Regions from separate parts of the Halalkalibacter sp. HAAS-P014 genome, predicted to be linked through region 2. Evidence: a T-box and tRNA genes for the amino acid it is inferred to sense, from the RefSeq annotation. Region 2 holds a T-box; the other holds one or more tRNA genes.
What was found. A T-box is a leader RNA that pairs with one kind of tRNA and senses whether it is charged. The one in region 2 lies ahead of tyrS (tyrosine--tRNA ligase), so its partner is inferred to be a tRNA-Tyr.
Positions count from the first base shown of each region.

Region 1 (7,021 bases), on a different contig from region 2:
GCTGCATTAAGAGCTAACAAGTTTGTTTGATCAGCTATATCAGTAATCACTTCTATGATCTTACCAATCTCAGTTGATCTTTTCTCAAGCTCTTGAATGACATGATTTGTTTCTGAATTTGCTTTTGAGATCGTGTTCATTTGTTGTACAACTCGTTGAATATAATCATTTCCTAAACCTGCTTGTTTCATTGTTTCCATTGATGACTCGGCTACCATTGAAGCATTGTCTGCAATTCGTACAATTCCTGTTGTAATTTCACCTACACCTCGAGCACTCTCTTCTGTATTTTTTCCTTGAACTTCTACACTTGTTGCAACTTCTGTAATCGAAGTGGCTACTTGGTTTGTTGCTGCTTTGTTTTCTTCGGCACTAGCAAGCAATTGTTCCGAGGAGGCGGCAACCTGTTCAGATGTTTGGCTCACTTGCTGACTCATCTCTTTTAAACTTTCAGTCATTTTATTAAAAGAATGCGCAAGTTGACCGATTTCATCTTTACTTTTTATTTTAATGTTTTCAATTGAGAGATTCCCGTTAGCAATTTCTTCAGCTGAAGCTGAAACAAGTCGCACATTTTTTGAAATATGTCTACTGAGGAAAATAGCTACAACAACGCCAATTACAATAGCAAGAAGACTAATTACTACTATTAGTTGAACTGTATTCGCAACCTCTTCAGAAAGTTTGTTGCTAGAGTGCTCTAAATTATCTTGTTGTAAAAATAATAAATCTCTTGCTGCAGCATACAACTGATTTAGGACATCAGCTTCTTCTTCTATTACACGTAAATAACCCTCTTCATTATTTTCATTTTTATAAGCAAGCATTCGCTCGGCGATATGGTAGTATTGTTCTTCTGCCTCTACCATTTGATCAATGATTTCTAACTCCTCATTTTGATCTGTTAGTTCCCTGATTAGTCCGATATTTTTTTGAAATTCATCTCGAGCAGCTAAATAATTATGTAACTCATCTTCACTTTCACTATTTAAGTATGTTTGTAGAGCAACCTGCTGTTTATAAGTTTCAAAAATAGAATAGGTCGCATAACGTATTTTTCCTGAACGATCTTCAATCACGTGACCGTATTCATCATCAACTTGATTAAATTGAAGGTAAGTAATGGACGTCATGATCCCTAATAATAAGATGACACTAAAAAATCCCAAAAGTAACTTTCTCATTAAATTCATATGTTGTTCTCCTCTTCTAATAAACTGTCCTCCATTATACGGCATAAATCGACTTTTTTCTGTGAGTTTTTTAATGAAAGCCCTTTTATATGCATGTTTTCTTTGTAGAATAAGTGAAAAAGTTTATACTAGATCATATTGTTTAAAAAGATGGAGGATCATAAAATGAAATTAAATAATATTCGTTGGGGCATCATCGGATGTGGGGATGTGACAGAAGTGAAAAGTGGACCTGCATTCCAAAAGATTAACAACTCAGAATTGGTTGCTGTAATGCGTCGAACAGGAGAGCTTGCAAAAGACTATGCGAAGCGACATAATGTGGCAAAGTGGTACGATAATGCTGATGCACTCATTAAAGATCCTGATGTTGATGCTGTTTATATTGCAACACCACCAAGCTCACATAAAGAATACACACTGAAAGTAGCGCAAGCTGGGAAACCGGTATACGTAGAAAAACCTATGGCACGAAATTACGCTGAATGCCAAGAAATGATCACTGCATGTGAAGAAGCTGGAGTTCCTCTTTATGTAGCTTACTATCGCAGAGCACATCCGAGATTTTTGAAAATAAAAGAGTTATTAGAGCAAAAGGCAATTGGAGACGTTCGGTTTGTCACAACGACTCACTACGAACAAGCGAAAAAGGATGAGATCGACTCGAAAACCCCCCCATGGCGCGTTCAACCCGATTTGCCAGGAGGTGGACTGTTTTATGATCTAGGAAGCCACACGTTCGACATATTAGACTTTTTACTTGGACCTATTAAATCTGCTCAAGGGTTTGCTTCAAACCAAGCGGGACATTACCGAGCAGAAGATATCGTCACAGGAAGTTATCTTTTTGAGTCGGGTGTTCACGGTATTGGAAAGTGGTGCTTTACTGCTTTTGAGAATATCGAAATAAATGAAATTGTCGGTAGTGAAGGGAAAATCACATTTTCGACTTTCAGTAACGAACCCGTTGTATTAACGACAGTAAACGGGACAAAGCAATGGAGTTTTGATCCACCACAACACGTGCATCAACCTCTTATAGAAACGATTATCGCCGATCTAACTGGAAAAGGAAGTAATCAATGCCTTAGTAACGGTTTAACAGGCGCAAGAACGAACTGGGTTATGAATGAACTGGTGAATCATTATTATACTTATAATAAATAGTGTGTATTGCAAAAAGGTATTGCCCCCAAAGGCTGGTTTTGAACTTAGAAGTAGTGGGAAATTTAAATTAAGAGGCTATCTCATCTAACTCGAGACTACCTCTTTTTATGTTCAAATGATTCGTGTGCGACTCGTTAATTGTTTAGATGTTAAGCCTGTTATAGCACCAACGAGTTTTTTATCTATTCCATAATCGAGCATACATTCAGCAACTTGGATTTTTGTCTCTATTTTTGCTTTATGCTGTACATAGTCTAAAAGCGTTACTAGCTCTTCGCGAGAGTACATGGGTTTGTGGTCATTCATCATTCATCACCTCAGGCTTTTTCTATTATTATAACGAATGTATGTTCGTATAATCAAGAGGTGAGAAACCTAATTTTTTTTAAAAAAAAGGACTTGCGATTGTCTTTTTCTTTCGGTATAATATTTTTTGTCAGTAAGAAATGGCCCGTTGGTCAAGCGGTTAAGACACCGCCCTTTCACGGCGGTAACACGGGTTCGAATCCCGTACGGGTCACCATTCTAGAAGATAGAGATTAGAAGTGAGAAGTTAGAAGAAGACTTTTCTAACCTCCAACATCTTACCTCTTACATCCAAACTGGAGGATTAGCTCAGCTGGGAGAGCACCTGCCTTACAAGCAGGGGGTCGGCGGTTCGATCCCGTCATCCTCCACCATATGCCGGCCTAGCTCAATTGGTAGAGCAACTGACTTGTAATCAGTAGGTTGGGGGTTCAAGTCCTCTGGCCGGCATCGTTTTGTTTCGTGGAGGGGTAGCGAAGTGGCTAAACGCGGCGGACTGTAAATCCGCTCCCTCCGGGTTCGGCGGTTCGAATCCGTCCCCCTCCACCATCACTGGGCTATCGCCAAGCGGTAAGGCAACGGATTTTGATTCCGTCATGCGTAGGTTCGAATCCTGCTAGCCCAGCCATTTTTTTTTTTTTTTTAGATGATTGCTCTAAGTAGAGTTAATGATCGATTTTTTTCTTTTTGAGAGGCATTAGCTCAGTTACGAGCAAGGCTACTTGAACAACAACGAGTTGTTCTGACGCAGCAAGCAACAGAGCGTTATTAGAAGAGGAAAGAACAGGTAGGACCCCGGAGCGCAACATCGTCCGTAAGCATCGTGAAATCCTTCAACGGAATAACTGCAAGAGCCATTAGCTCAGTTGGTAGAGCATCTGACTTTTAATCAGAGGGTCGAAGGTTCGAGTCCTTCATGGCTCACCATTTCTACATGTATGCGGAAGTAGTTCAGTGGTAGAACACCACCTTGCCAAGGTGGGGGTCGCGAGTTCGAATCTCGTCTTCCGCTCCAATGGGGCCTTAGCTCAGCTGGGAGAGCGCCTGCCTTGCACGCAGGAGGTCAGCGGTTCGATCCCGCTAGGCTCCACCATACATATTGATATCAAAAGCCATAGATTTACTATCTATGGCTTTTTTCTTTTGATTTATTGTTTGATCGTCATTTGTTCTTTTAATTTTAATTCGTACTCATTGAGGAGTTCGTCGAGCTTTTGACTGTGCTGTATAATCTCTTGTGAATGGAGAGGAATAGTTTTCGCCTTTTTATTTAATAAATCTCTGTATCGTTCAATTTCTCTAAGAATAAGTTGTTCTTTCAAATCCATTTAATCACATCCTTATAAGAGAATGAGTTTAATAGTAAGTTTATAAGATTACCTCATAAGCTTGGCCTTAAGTATTATTTTAATACCCTATTTTTTAAGAAGTGAAACATAAAATCATGTTATGATAGATTTATATAGGATGTAATTCCTATTTTTAGTTGTATTTTGAAACTTTCATCACTATTCATCCGTAAATGAAGATAGATTGAATCTAGGCAGGGGTATTTATATGGATACAATTGTAAGAAGGTTAATTAAAGAAGTGAAAAAAGGGAATCAACAGGCTTTTGCAGAGATTGTTGATCTTTATAAAGATAAAGTATACCAGGTAGCCTATCGCATGGTTGGAAATATTCATGAAGCACAAGATGTGGCGCAAGAAGCTTTTTTACGCGCCTATACGAACCTTGACCGTTTTGATAATAATCGAAAGTTTTCAACTTGGTTGTTTCGTATTGCGACCAATGTAGCCATTGATCGCTTACGAAAGAAAAAGCCTGATTTCTATTTACAAGACCAGGTGAGAGGGTCAGAAGGGTTGACAGTTGAATCGCAGTTAGCAGCTGATGAAGAACGTCCTGATGACCAGGTAGTAGCAATAGAAATGCAGCAATGGGTACAATCTGAGATTAATCAACTACCACCCAAATACCGTACAGCGATCATTCTAAAATATATAGAAGACTTATCGATTAATGAGATAAGCGATATCCTTGATATACCTCCTGCAACGGTTAAAACTAGAGTTCATCGAGGCAGAGAAGCTCTTAGAAAGAGAATGCGTCATGTATAGAAAGGGGTGTTTAGCATGAAGTGTGAACAGCACTATGAAGAGTTAATCGAAAAAGTAGTTGATTCTCGTGCGTCAGAAGAAGAAAAGAAACAATTAGACCGACATCTTAAAAACTGTGCTTCTTGTAAACAACACTTTCATGAGTTAAAGAAGGTAATAGCCTTTGTACAGAGCGCATCTCATATAGAAGCACCTGAAGGCTTTACTGACAAGGTGATGGCTAATTTACCTGAACGAAAGCAAGTGTCAAAGTGGAAACAATGGACGAGGAAACATCCAATTCTTGTTTCTGCAGCTATTTTTATATTGCTTATGCTTGGAAGTGTTACATCTCTTTGGAATACGACTGGTGAGCAAGTGGCAGTTACGGGATCAGGGAAAGTTCAAATAGACCAGGAAAATGGAGAAGTTGTTGTGCCTGAAGGAGAAGTGATTGAAGGCGATTTAGTCGTTCGAAATGGACTATTGAAAGTAGATGGTGAGGTGCAAGGGAATGTACTCTTGGTAAATAGTGAAGCCTATTATGCATCTACTGGTCATGTATCGGGTGAAATTAAAGAGCTGAATCAAGCATTAGAATGGGCATGGTACAATATTAAGAGCTTTTTTAGAGAAGTCATTGCAATTACAGGTAATGAGAGCTCGAATGAATAAAGAGGATGAGTCCTCATGTTACGCGCCTGCTGTGTCGGTCATAGCAGGCGTGTAAACCTTGCTGAGGTTAATCGTCAATGAATTGAAGATCTCTAACAGTGTAGAATTCTACTTTGTTCCTAGACTGTGATATAATGGGTCAAGGAAAAAAGAGGTCTAGATCATAGATCTCTTTAGATGCATGTCTTAATGGTTTGGAGGAAGAGCCATGTTTTCACTCGCAGAAGTTGGTTTGCTCAATTATATTGGGCAAATTGTTGATATTTTGCTCGTTACGTATGTCGTGTACAAGGCGATCATGATTATACGTGGGACTAGGGCAGTACAGCTAGTAAAAGGGATTACCGTCATATTAGCGATTTGGTTTCTTAGTAGGTTTTTGGGACTGCGTACGCTGGAATTTTTAATGAATCAAACATTTACATATGGACTGTTAGCTATCATTATTATTTTCCAGCCGGAGCTTAGACGTGCGCTAGAACAGTTAGGAAGAGGGCGTTTCTTTTCAAGCAGAACAGTTCCTCAAGACGATTCTGTTAAAACATCTATTGACGCCATTGTGAAAGCTTCTTCCTATATGGGAAAGCGACGGATCGGAGCTCTTATGACGTTAGAAAGAGAAACTGGAATGACGGATTATGTGGAGACAGGAATACAAATGAATGCCAAGTTAACTTCGGAGTTGCTTATCAATACATTCATTCCTAATACACCACTACATGATGGGGCTGTGATTTTAAAAGAAAATACGATTTTGGCTGCTGCTTGTTATTTGCCGTTATCAGAAAATCCTTTTATTTCAAAAGAGCTTGGGACAAGACATAGAGCTGCTCTTGGAGTAAGTGAAGTCACAGATTCCATAACGATTATTGTATCTGAAGAAACGGGAAGTATTTCATTAACGAAAAACGGTGAGTTACATAGAGATCTTGATGAGGAGAAGCTTCGTACTCTATTGGAACGAGAGCTTCTAACAGAAAGCAAGCAAACAACCACTTCACGTTGGCAGTGGGGAGGGAAGAAAAATGGATAAATTGTTCAACAGCCATTGGTTTGTTAAAATTATCTCTTTTTTTATTGCGTTAATGCTATTTACAATGGTGAATATTGACGATATGGCTTCTCAACCGGGTGTTTTGCCAGCTATTACACAGGCTTCTTATACTCTTGAAGATGTTGAGTTAAATGTTCTATATGATGAAGACAATTATGCGATCATTGACCAAACAGAACATGTTCAAGTGAATTTGAAAGGGCCACAAAGCTCATTAACATTATTTCAATTAACAAGACCTTCCTACGAAGTGTTTGTTGATGTTAGGGATCGTGGAGAAGGTGTTCATACGTTAAGTGTTGAGCATCGTAATTTCCCAAATGACTTAAGTGTATCTGTTGTACCACAATATGTTCGAGTTGAATTAGAAGAGAAACAAACCGTCTCGTTCCCAGTACAAGTAGATATTATTAACTCGGGTGAAGTTGAGGAAGGGTATACTGTTGGAACACCACTTGTATCACCATTAAATGTTGATGTAACGGCAGCGAAAAGTGTAGTTGCGAAAATAAGTGAAGTAAAAGCT
Region 1 is NZ_JBWQTV010000025.1:1,388-8,408, forward strand. It holds gene AC1FXZ_RS19400 (methyl-accepting chemotaxis protein) at 1-1,193, opposite strand, end outside; gene AC1FXZ_RS19405 (Gfo/Idh/MocA family protein) at 1,359-2,360, shown strand; gene AC1FXZ_RS19410 (hypothetical protein) at 2,472-2,666, opposite strand; tRNA gene AC1FXZ_RS19415 (tRNA-Glu) at 2,809-2,883, shown strand; tRNA gene AC1FXZ_RS19420 (tRNA-Val) at 2,965-3,040, shown strand; tRNA gene AC1FXZ_RS19425 (tRNA-Thr) at 3,044-3,116, shown strand; tRNA gene AC1FXZ_RS19430 (tRNA-Tyr) at 3,131-3,215, shown strand; tRNA gene AC1FXZ_RS19435 (tRNA-Gln) at 3,220-3,294, shown strand; tRNA gene AC1FXZ_RS19440 (tRNA-Lys) at 3,518-3,593, shown strand; tRNA gene AC1FXZ_RS19445 (tRNA-Gly) at 3,607-3,681, shown strand; tRNA gene AC1FXZ_RS19450 (tRNA-Ala) at 3,684-3,759, shown strand; gene AC1FXZ_RS19455 (Spo0E family sporulation regulatory protein-aspartic acid phosphatase) at 3,815-3,994, opposite strand; gene sigW (RNA polymerase sigma factor SigW) at 4,224-4,787, shown strand; gene AC1FXZ_RS19465 (zf-HC2 domain-containing protein) at 4,803-5,441, shown strand; gene cdaA (diadenylate cyclase CdaA) at 5,650-6,474, shown strand; gene AC1FXZ_RS19475 (CdaR family protein) at 6,467-7,021, shown strand, end outside.
Region 1: it has a tRNA-Tyr gene. The T-box ahead of tyrS (tyrosine--tRNA ligase) is inferred to sense a tRNA for this amino acid. The anticodon was not compared.

Region 2 (7,021 bases):
GTGGCTATAATCTCCACCTTTACTACTTCTATAAATTCGATAACCAACTATATCGTTATCGGAATGTTTCGACCAAGAAAGTATACTGTCAGTTAACTTTACGCCACTCACCTCATCTGGATCTCTTCCGTTATCAGGAGCCTCTTTATCGGGAATTAATCCTCCCAAATTATCAGGTAAATACTGAGAAAGGTCTCCTAGATTTCCAATACTGTTTGAGACCATCACACCTTCATTCGAAAATTCAGATGGTGTTGACGAACGAGCTAAATAATTAGTTCCGTCAATGGTAACATACCGTGCACTTTCCAGACTGTCATCACGTTTAGATGGAAGAAATCTAGAATCGAAAAGATCTGTTGTTACAAGGCCAGCTTCTTGACAAGCCGATGATGGTAAGAGCCCTGTCAAACTGCAGATGGATTGGGATACTATACCATCAGGTCTTGCGAATGACTCGTTAGGAGCCATTAAATTAGGATCTTTGCCGTGTGCAGCGTTGGCAATATTAGACCAGATTTGTTGTGTTCTTTGACCATAACGTAATCCGTTTACCGATTGTTGAATTGACTCTCTTTCATCGTAACCAATCCACACACCTAATGTTACATTCGGGTTCGTTCCAACAAACCATGAATCACGAGTTCTATTTGAAGTACCAGTTTTTCCAGCCCAATCAGTAGAGAAGTTTAATCTACCAGGTATTGAGTTAGCTGTACCACCAGGTTTTAAAACATCCCGTAACATATCTAAAACAAGATAAGATGTTTGTGGACTGAATACTTCTACTTCAGCTGGCTCATGTTCAAACAGGACCTCGCCATCAGGAGTTTCAATCCGCTCGATCATATAGGATTCGACGTACTTTCCTCCATTTGCAAATGTTGCATAAGCATTCGTATTTTGTTCAACAGTTACATTATAATGGGTTGAACCGAGTGGAGCCGATGGGTACGGTTCTGAACTATTTAAACGAAACCCTAATTTAAGAAGTGTTTCACGTGCTTGTTCATGGGGAACCATCTCAAAAGCACGGACTGCTGGAATATTACGCGATTGAGCTAGCGATTGTCTGGCAGATAATAAACCTCTGTAACTGTTATCAAAGTTTGAAACAGAATCTCCACCAGGGTAATTATGAGGTGTATCAGGAATAACGATACCCGGTTGTACAGCCCCAATTTCGATAGCAGGTGCATAAGCAAGCAGTGGCTTCATCGTAGAACCATTCTGTCTGTAAGCTTGAGTTGCTCGGTTAAACTCTCTTCCGTATTCCTCTTTTCGACCACCGACAAATCCTTTAATCGCACCACTATGATTTTCGATTAGAATCGCTCCGACTTCTTCTTGTTGCCCACCCTTTTCAGGTCCGAAAAGATGATCAGTTTTCACAGCATCTTGCATAGCTGTGTAAACCTCCTCGTCGATTGTTGTATGAATATGATAACCGTTATGACGTAGTTCGCTTTTTGCTTCCTCTTCATACCGAGTTAACAGATTATATATTTCTTCCTGAGCTAGTTCATCAAGGTCATGATCGCCATCTTCCAATTTCTTCTCAGCTAAGACTGTGGCAGCGCGATTCAACACTTCGTTTGTTAGATAAGGATATTTCTCGATTGGTGCAGGGGTTCGTTCTGTAAAATCTCCTGCAATGTCGTAATTGAGAGCGTCATTGAATTGGTCTTCATCAATATAACCAGTCTCATGCATTCTAGTAAGGACCGTCCTCATCCTATTTAAACTAGGTTCCAGGTTATCTTTTACTTTTCCCCCCTGTTGGAAAGGTGTATAACCGAATGGACTTTGTGGCAAACCAGCAATATAGGCAGCTTGAGGGATTGATAATTCACTTGCATCTACACCGAATATCCCGATAGCAGCAGCTTGTGCACCGGCTATCTGCCGACCAGAAGCGTTACGTCCAAAAGGAACAATATTTAAATAAGCCTCTAAAATTTCATCCTTACCTAAAAAGTGCTCTAATCTCATAGCAAGTAAAATTTCCTTTGCTTTTCGATCAAAAGATACTTCACTTGTTAATATTTGATTTTTGATGAGTTGCTGAGTTAACGTACTACCACCAGTTTGAAGTGAAGAGTTTGCCAACTCCTGGTATGTTGCACGCATTAATGCCTTAGGAACAATCCCCTCATGCTCATAGAAGTATTCATCTTCAGTAGCAATAATTGCATTTATTAAATGAGAGGATATGTCACTTAAAGGCACTTGATAACGCTCGATATCTGAAGGCAATTCCCCAAGATAAACATTATCGGCAAAATAAACTCTACTTGTTTCTTCGTAGTCATAGATTAGTGTTCGCATCTCATCAGAGGTACGAAGGGGTTCATTTTTTACCAGAGAGGCAAAATACCCTGCTCCCACACCACCAATGAAAAAGATAGACATACATCCTAAAACGAGAAAAATGAGAAATAAATTCCAAAATACTTGATATGTAATGCCAATCTTTCGAAAGACTCTATGTTGGTGGAGTTTCCTAGGAATCAATTTGAGTTTCTCTACAAATGATGAAACTTTATTTTTCATAACAAACCTCCTATATTCCGTAAATATTATATCATATGGTGTCGAATGAAGATATGGTTTAAATTGGATTTCTGATTGACAAATTGTATTCGCTATGGTAAAAAAGATACATTAGCAATTAACGTGGGGAGAATCGATAACATTCTTCCAGTCCAGTGAAAACTTAATAATTGTATGCGAAGAATGATCGAAGTAGTCCTTGCTTCCCTGTTAAAGAGAGCTAATGGTCGCTGTGAATTAGCACAAAAGCGAAGGATGAATTACAGTCAGGAGCTTTCTTTGTGATAAGCAAAGAACGGGTGATTCCGTTAACGTAATAGAGTGGGAGAAAAGAAGGACATTCTTTCTTCAACAAGGGTGGTAACGCGAAGACCTCGTCCCTTTTTAGGGAGGAGGTCTTTTTTTTATATAAAATTATAGAATTGGGGTATTTGATTATGGATAAGGAATTTACTTTAACAAAAGAGCAACAAGCAGAAGTAGAAAGACAATTAGCATTCCTGCAACGTGGTGTTGTAGAAATTGTTCCGGAAGCAGATTTTAGAAAGAAAATTGAGATATCGGTGGTAACGGGTAAACCTCTAAAGATTAAATTGGGTATGGATCCGTCAGCACCCGATGTCCACATTGGACACACAGTCCCACTCCATAAACTACGTCAATTCCAAGAGCTAGGTCATGAGATTCAAATGCTTATTGGTGATTTTACTGGCCGTATTGGTGATCCAACAGGGAAATCAGAGACACGTAAACAATTAACAGATGAAGAAGTAAAAAAGAATGCTGAAACATATGTGGAACAATACGGGAAAATTCTAGATATGGATAAAGTGACAATTTATTATAACTCTGAGTGGTTGAAACCTTTACAGTTTGAAGATGTCGTTAAGCTGGCTGCTAATATGACAGTTGCTAGAATGTTGGAGAGAGATGACTTTGAAAAACGCTATAAGTCGGGGCAACCAATTTCAGTTCATGAATTCTTTTACCCACTTATGCAAGGATATGACTCAGTGGCCCTCGATACGGATATCGAGGTTGGGGGAACAGATCAAAAGTTTAACTTGTTAATGGGAAGAACGCTTCAAGAAGCATACGGGAAAGAAAAGCAGGTTGCTATTACTTTACCACTAATCGAAGGTCTTGACGGTGAAAGAAAGATGTCCAAGTCATTAAATAACTATATTGGAATTGATGAAGCACCAAATGAAATTTTTGGAAAGTCAATGTCCATTCCAGATGAATTAATGATTAAATATTATAAATTAGCAACTGACTTACCAATGGAAGAGATTGAAAAATTAGAAGTTGGATTAGCAGATGGAAGTGTTCATCCACGCGATGCAAAAATGAATTTAGGTGCGCTTTTCGTTGAAATGTATCACGGAAAAGAAGCGGCTGATGAAGCTAAAAACTATTTCCAGACAGTATTTCAAAAGCGTGCCCTCCCAACAGATATTCCTGAAACGAAATGGGAAGGAGAATCTCCTATCTGGATCGTTGATTTGTTAGTGGAATTAAAAATGCAAGCATCTAAAGGAGAAGCTCGCAGAATGATCCAAAACGGTGGAGTGAAAATCAATGAGGAGAAAGTGGAGGATGTCCAACTCCAAGTTGAAATAGAAGAGGGAATGATTATCCAAGTAGGGAAACGTAAATTTATGAAATTAACGAAATAAACGGGGTTTAGAGTTTCAGGCTAGTCGGAAAGGTGAAAGATAGTATATGAGGGAGAAAATACCTTAAAAAGGCATGGAAAAGTCCTTCATGAAATGAACTTAAAGGTTAAGGCAAAATTAATACGACTCCATTTCAAGGAGTCGTATTTTCGTTGCGCAAAAAAAGCCAGTCCATAAGACTGGCTTTTGCATAAACCTTAACGTGAGTAGAACTCAACGATAAGAGCTTCTGTAATTTCAGCAGGAAGTTCAGAACGTTCTGGAAGACGGCTGTATGTTCCTTGTAAGCTCTCAGCATCAAAAGTAACATATGCTGGAACAAAGTCGTTTCCTTCAAGTGCTTCCTTGATTACGTCAAGGTTGCGTGACTTTTCACGAACACCAATTGCTTGACCAGGCTTAACTCGGTAAGATGGGATGTCAACGCGACTTCCATCAACTAAGATGTGACCATGGTTAACTAATTGACGTGCTGCACGACGAGTACGAGCAAGTCCCATACGGTAAACTAGGTTATCAAGACGAGACTCAAGAAGAATCATGAAGTTCTCACCGTGGATACCACCCATTTTACCAGCATCATCAAAGATGCGACGGAATTGACGCTCATTTACTCCGTACATGTGACGAAGCTTTTGCTTTTCTTGAAGTTGTAAACCATATTCAGAAAGCTTTTTACGTTGATTTGGACCGTGTTGCCCTGGAGCATACGGACGCTTTGCTAATTCTTTACCCGTACCACTTAGTGAAATTCCTAAACGACGAGATAATTTCCAAGATGGACCTGTATAACGAGCCATAATTTGACTCCTCCTTGTTATTTTGATGTTGCAAAATAACAACCGGCTGGTAATCTTATACAACGTTCATTTTGCTTTCATGCACCTTCGCTTCGACAGCTAGAAGTTACACGATGCACCTCGGAATGATTCAGCCGCTCGAGGAACAAAATGACCTAACATTGTACATTTACCGTGGCTGTCTTATTTCACACAAACTCTATTATAAGAATAGAAGATACTGTTGTCAAGAAAGGCTTATGAAGAAGGTTTTCTAGAATTAGATGAAATTTATTTATTACTAGAGGGCAATAAGTAGTATAATTGGAAATGGAATACCCGAGGATGTAATGTAACAATCTCGAGACATAGGTAATTTGTCTTATTTTTAGAATAACTTACTTTTGTGAATAGTATAAATGACCTTGTAAGCATAAAAAACGTGCAAAGTTCTTTTTGAATTTTCTTGCACGATTGTGTGGTGTAGAGAAGTGAATCAGTATTTGATCAATGAACAAAGTAATCATAAATACAAAAATATATTGGAAGCAATTGTTTCTCGACCGTTTATAAATACTCATTTTTTTAAGCCTGCAATTTTTTTTATTGCCTCGAACAAGAGTATTCTTTCGATGGAGGTAGTAGGTTATGTTCCCAAGACACTAGTTGAGGCAGTTAAGTCCTCACAAAGTGATCTTGCTGAAAATGTCTCAAATCATGGTGGTAACTACCGTCAGTTTACTGCCCCTCTTCAGCTTTCTGGTGATATCAAGCTTTTTATTGGTGTAGTTGTTCAATGTACAAGAGAAAATATAAAGCTCTTGCAAGTTTACATTGATGCACTGTCAACGGGCATTTCTTCTGTTTATATACCTAGTATTGAACAATTCCCGGCCATAACAATAGAGAACGTACTAGATGAAGCAAAGTATGAAATCATTCATAATGTTTTGGCCGAGGCATTAGTGAAATGCTATTTGCGTAGCCCCAAAAGAAAGAGCCAACTGCTTATTTGTGAATTAAAAAATAATAGTGTAACCACCTTATCTTCAACGAATAAAGAAGTTGTGAAATTGTTGAAAAAGAAAGAGTTGGTTAGTTATGTAAAGATACAGGAAAGTAATCTTTTTGTTGTTCCTAATGAACAGTTCTTTCATAACAACAGAGATTCATACTTAATTTTCACAATTGATATTGAGGACAATGTGAAGATTGTTTTTTTATTTACCTTCCAGTTGGTAGAAGATGCGATTTTATCGAGAGCTGACTATCAACAATGGTTGACAAAATTAATCCCTTTATTTAAAAAGGGATATTACGAGGGAATTCGAAAGAAAGAGGAGGAACGTAAAAATATTTTAATGCGTGTGACAAAAAAATTTCATTCGACAATGGATATAGCAGAAGTTCTAGGTGAGATTGTCGAAGCTATTAAAAGAGCGTATCCGGAATTTCAGGTACATTTATTACTATCGCAAGAATGGGAGGTGAAAGAAGATTTACCAGTTAAGCCTTTCATGTATGGCAAAGAAAGTAGTGACCAATTGGCTGAACTAGCTTTTGTTACAGGAAAAGTACAAATAGAACAAAAAGACGAGAGTGATAGCACCTTACTATATACCCCACTTAAAGGAAAGCAAGGGGTTTATGGAGTAATGGAAATTCAAACGCCAATGCAAACATCCCTACCGAAAGAGGAAGTCAGTTTGATAAAAACACTTGCAGATACAGGGGGAATCGCGCTTGAAAATGCAGAAATGTTTCAGCAAAGCCGTAAGCTTATTCGCGACTTGCAATTAATCAACGAGACATCCCGTCAGTTAAATCTTAACCTAAGAATATCAGACACAATTAATTACATGACTCAACAAATCATAGAATCATTTGGAGCTGAACAAGTTGGATTTATCATTTTTCAACCAAATGGTGACTTTGCTGTACTTGAAGGCAGCTCCTCTTTATTTAAAATAGAAGCAATCCAAAATGGGTTAAAGCCATTCTTTGAAACAG
Region 2 is NZ_JBWQTV010000023.1:47,740-54,760, reverse strand. It holds gene AC1FXZ_RS18115 (transglycosylase domain-containing protein) at 1-2,553, opposite strand, end outside; T-box leader at 2,724-2,938, shown strand; gene tyrS (tyrosine--tRNA ligase) at 2,991-4,232, shown strand; gene rpsD (30S ribosomal protein S4) at 4,430-5,032, opposite strand; gene AC1FXZ_RS18100 (sensor domain-containing diguanylate cyclase) at 5,644-7,021, shown strand, end outside.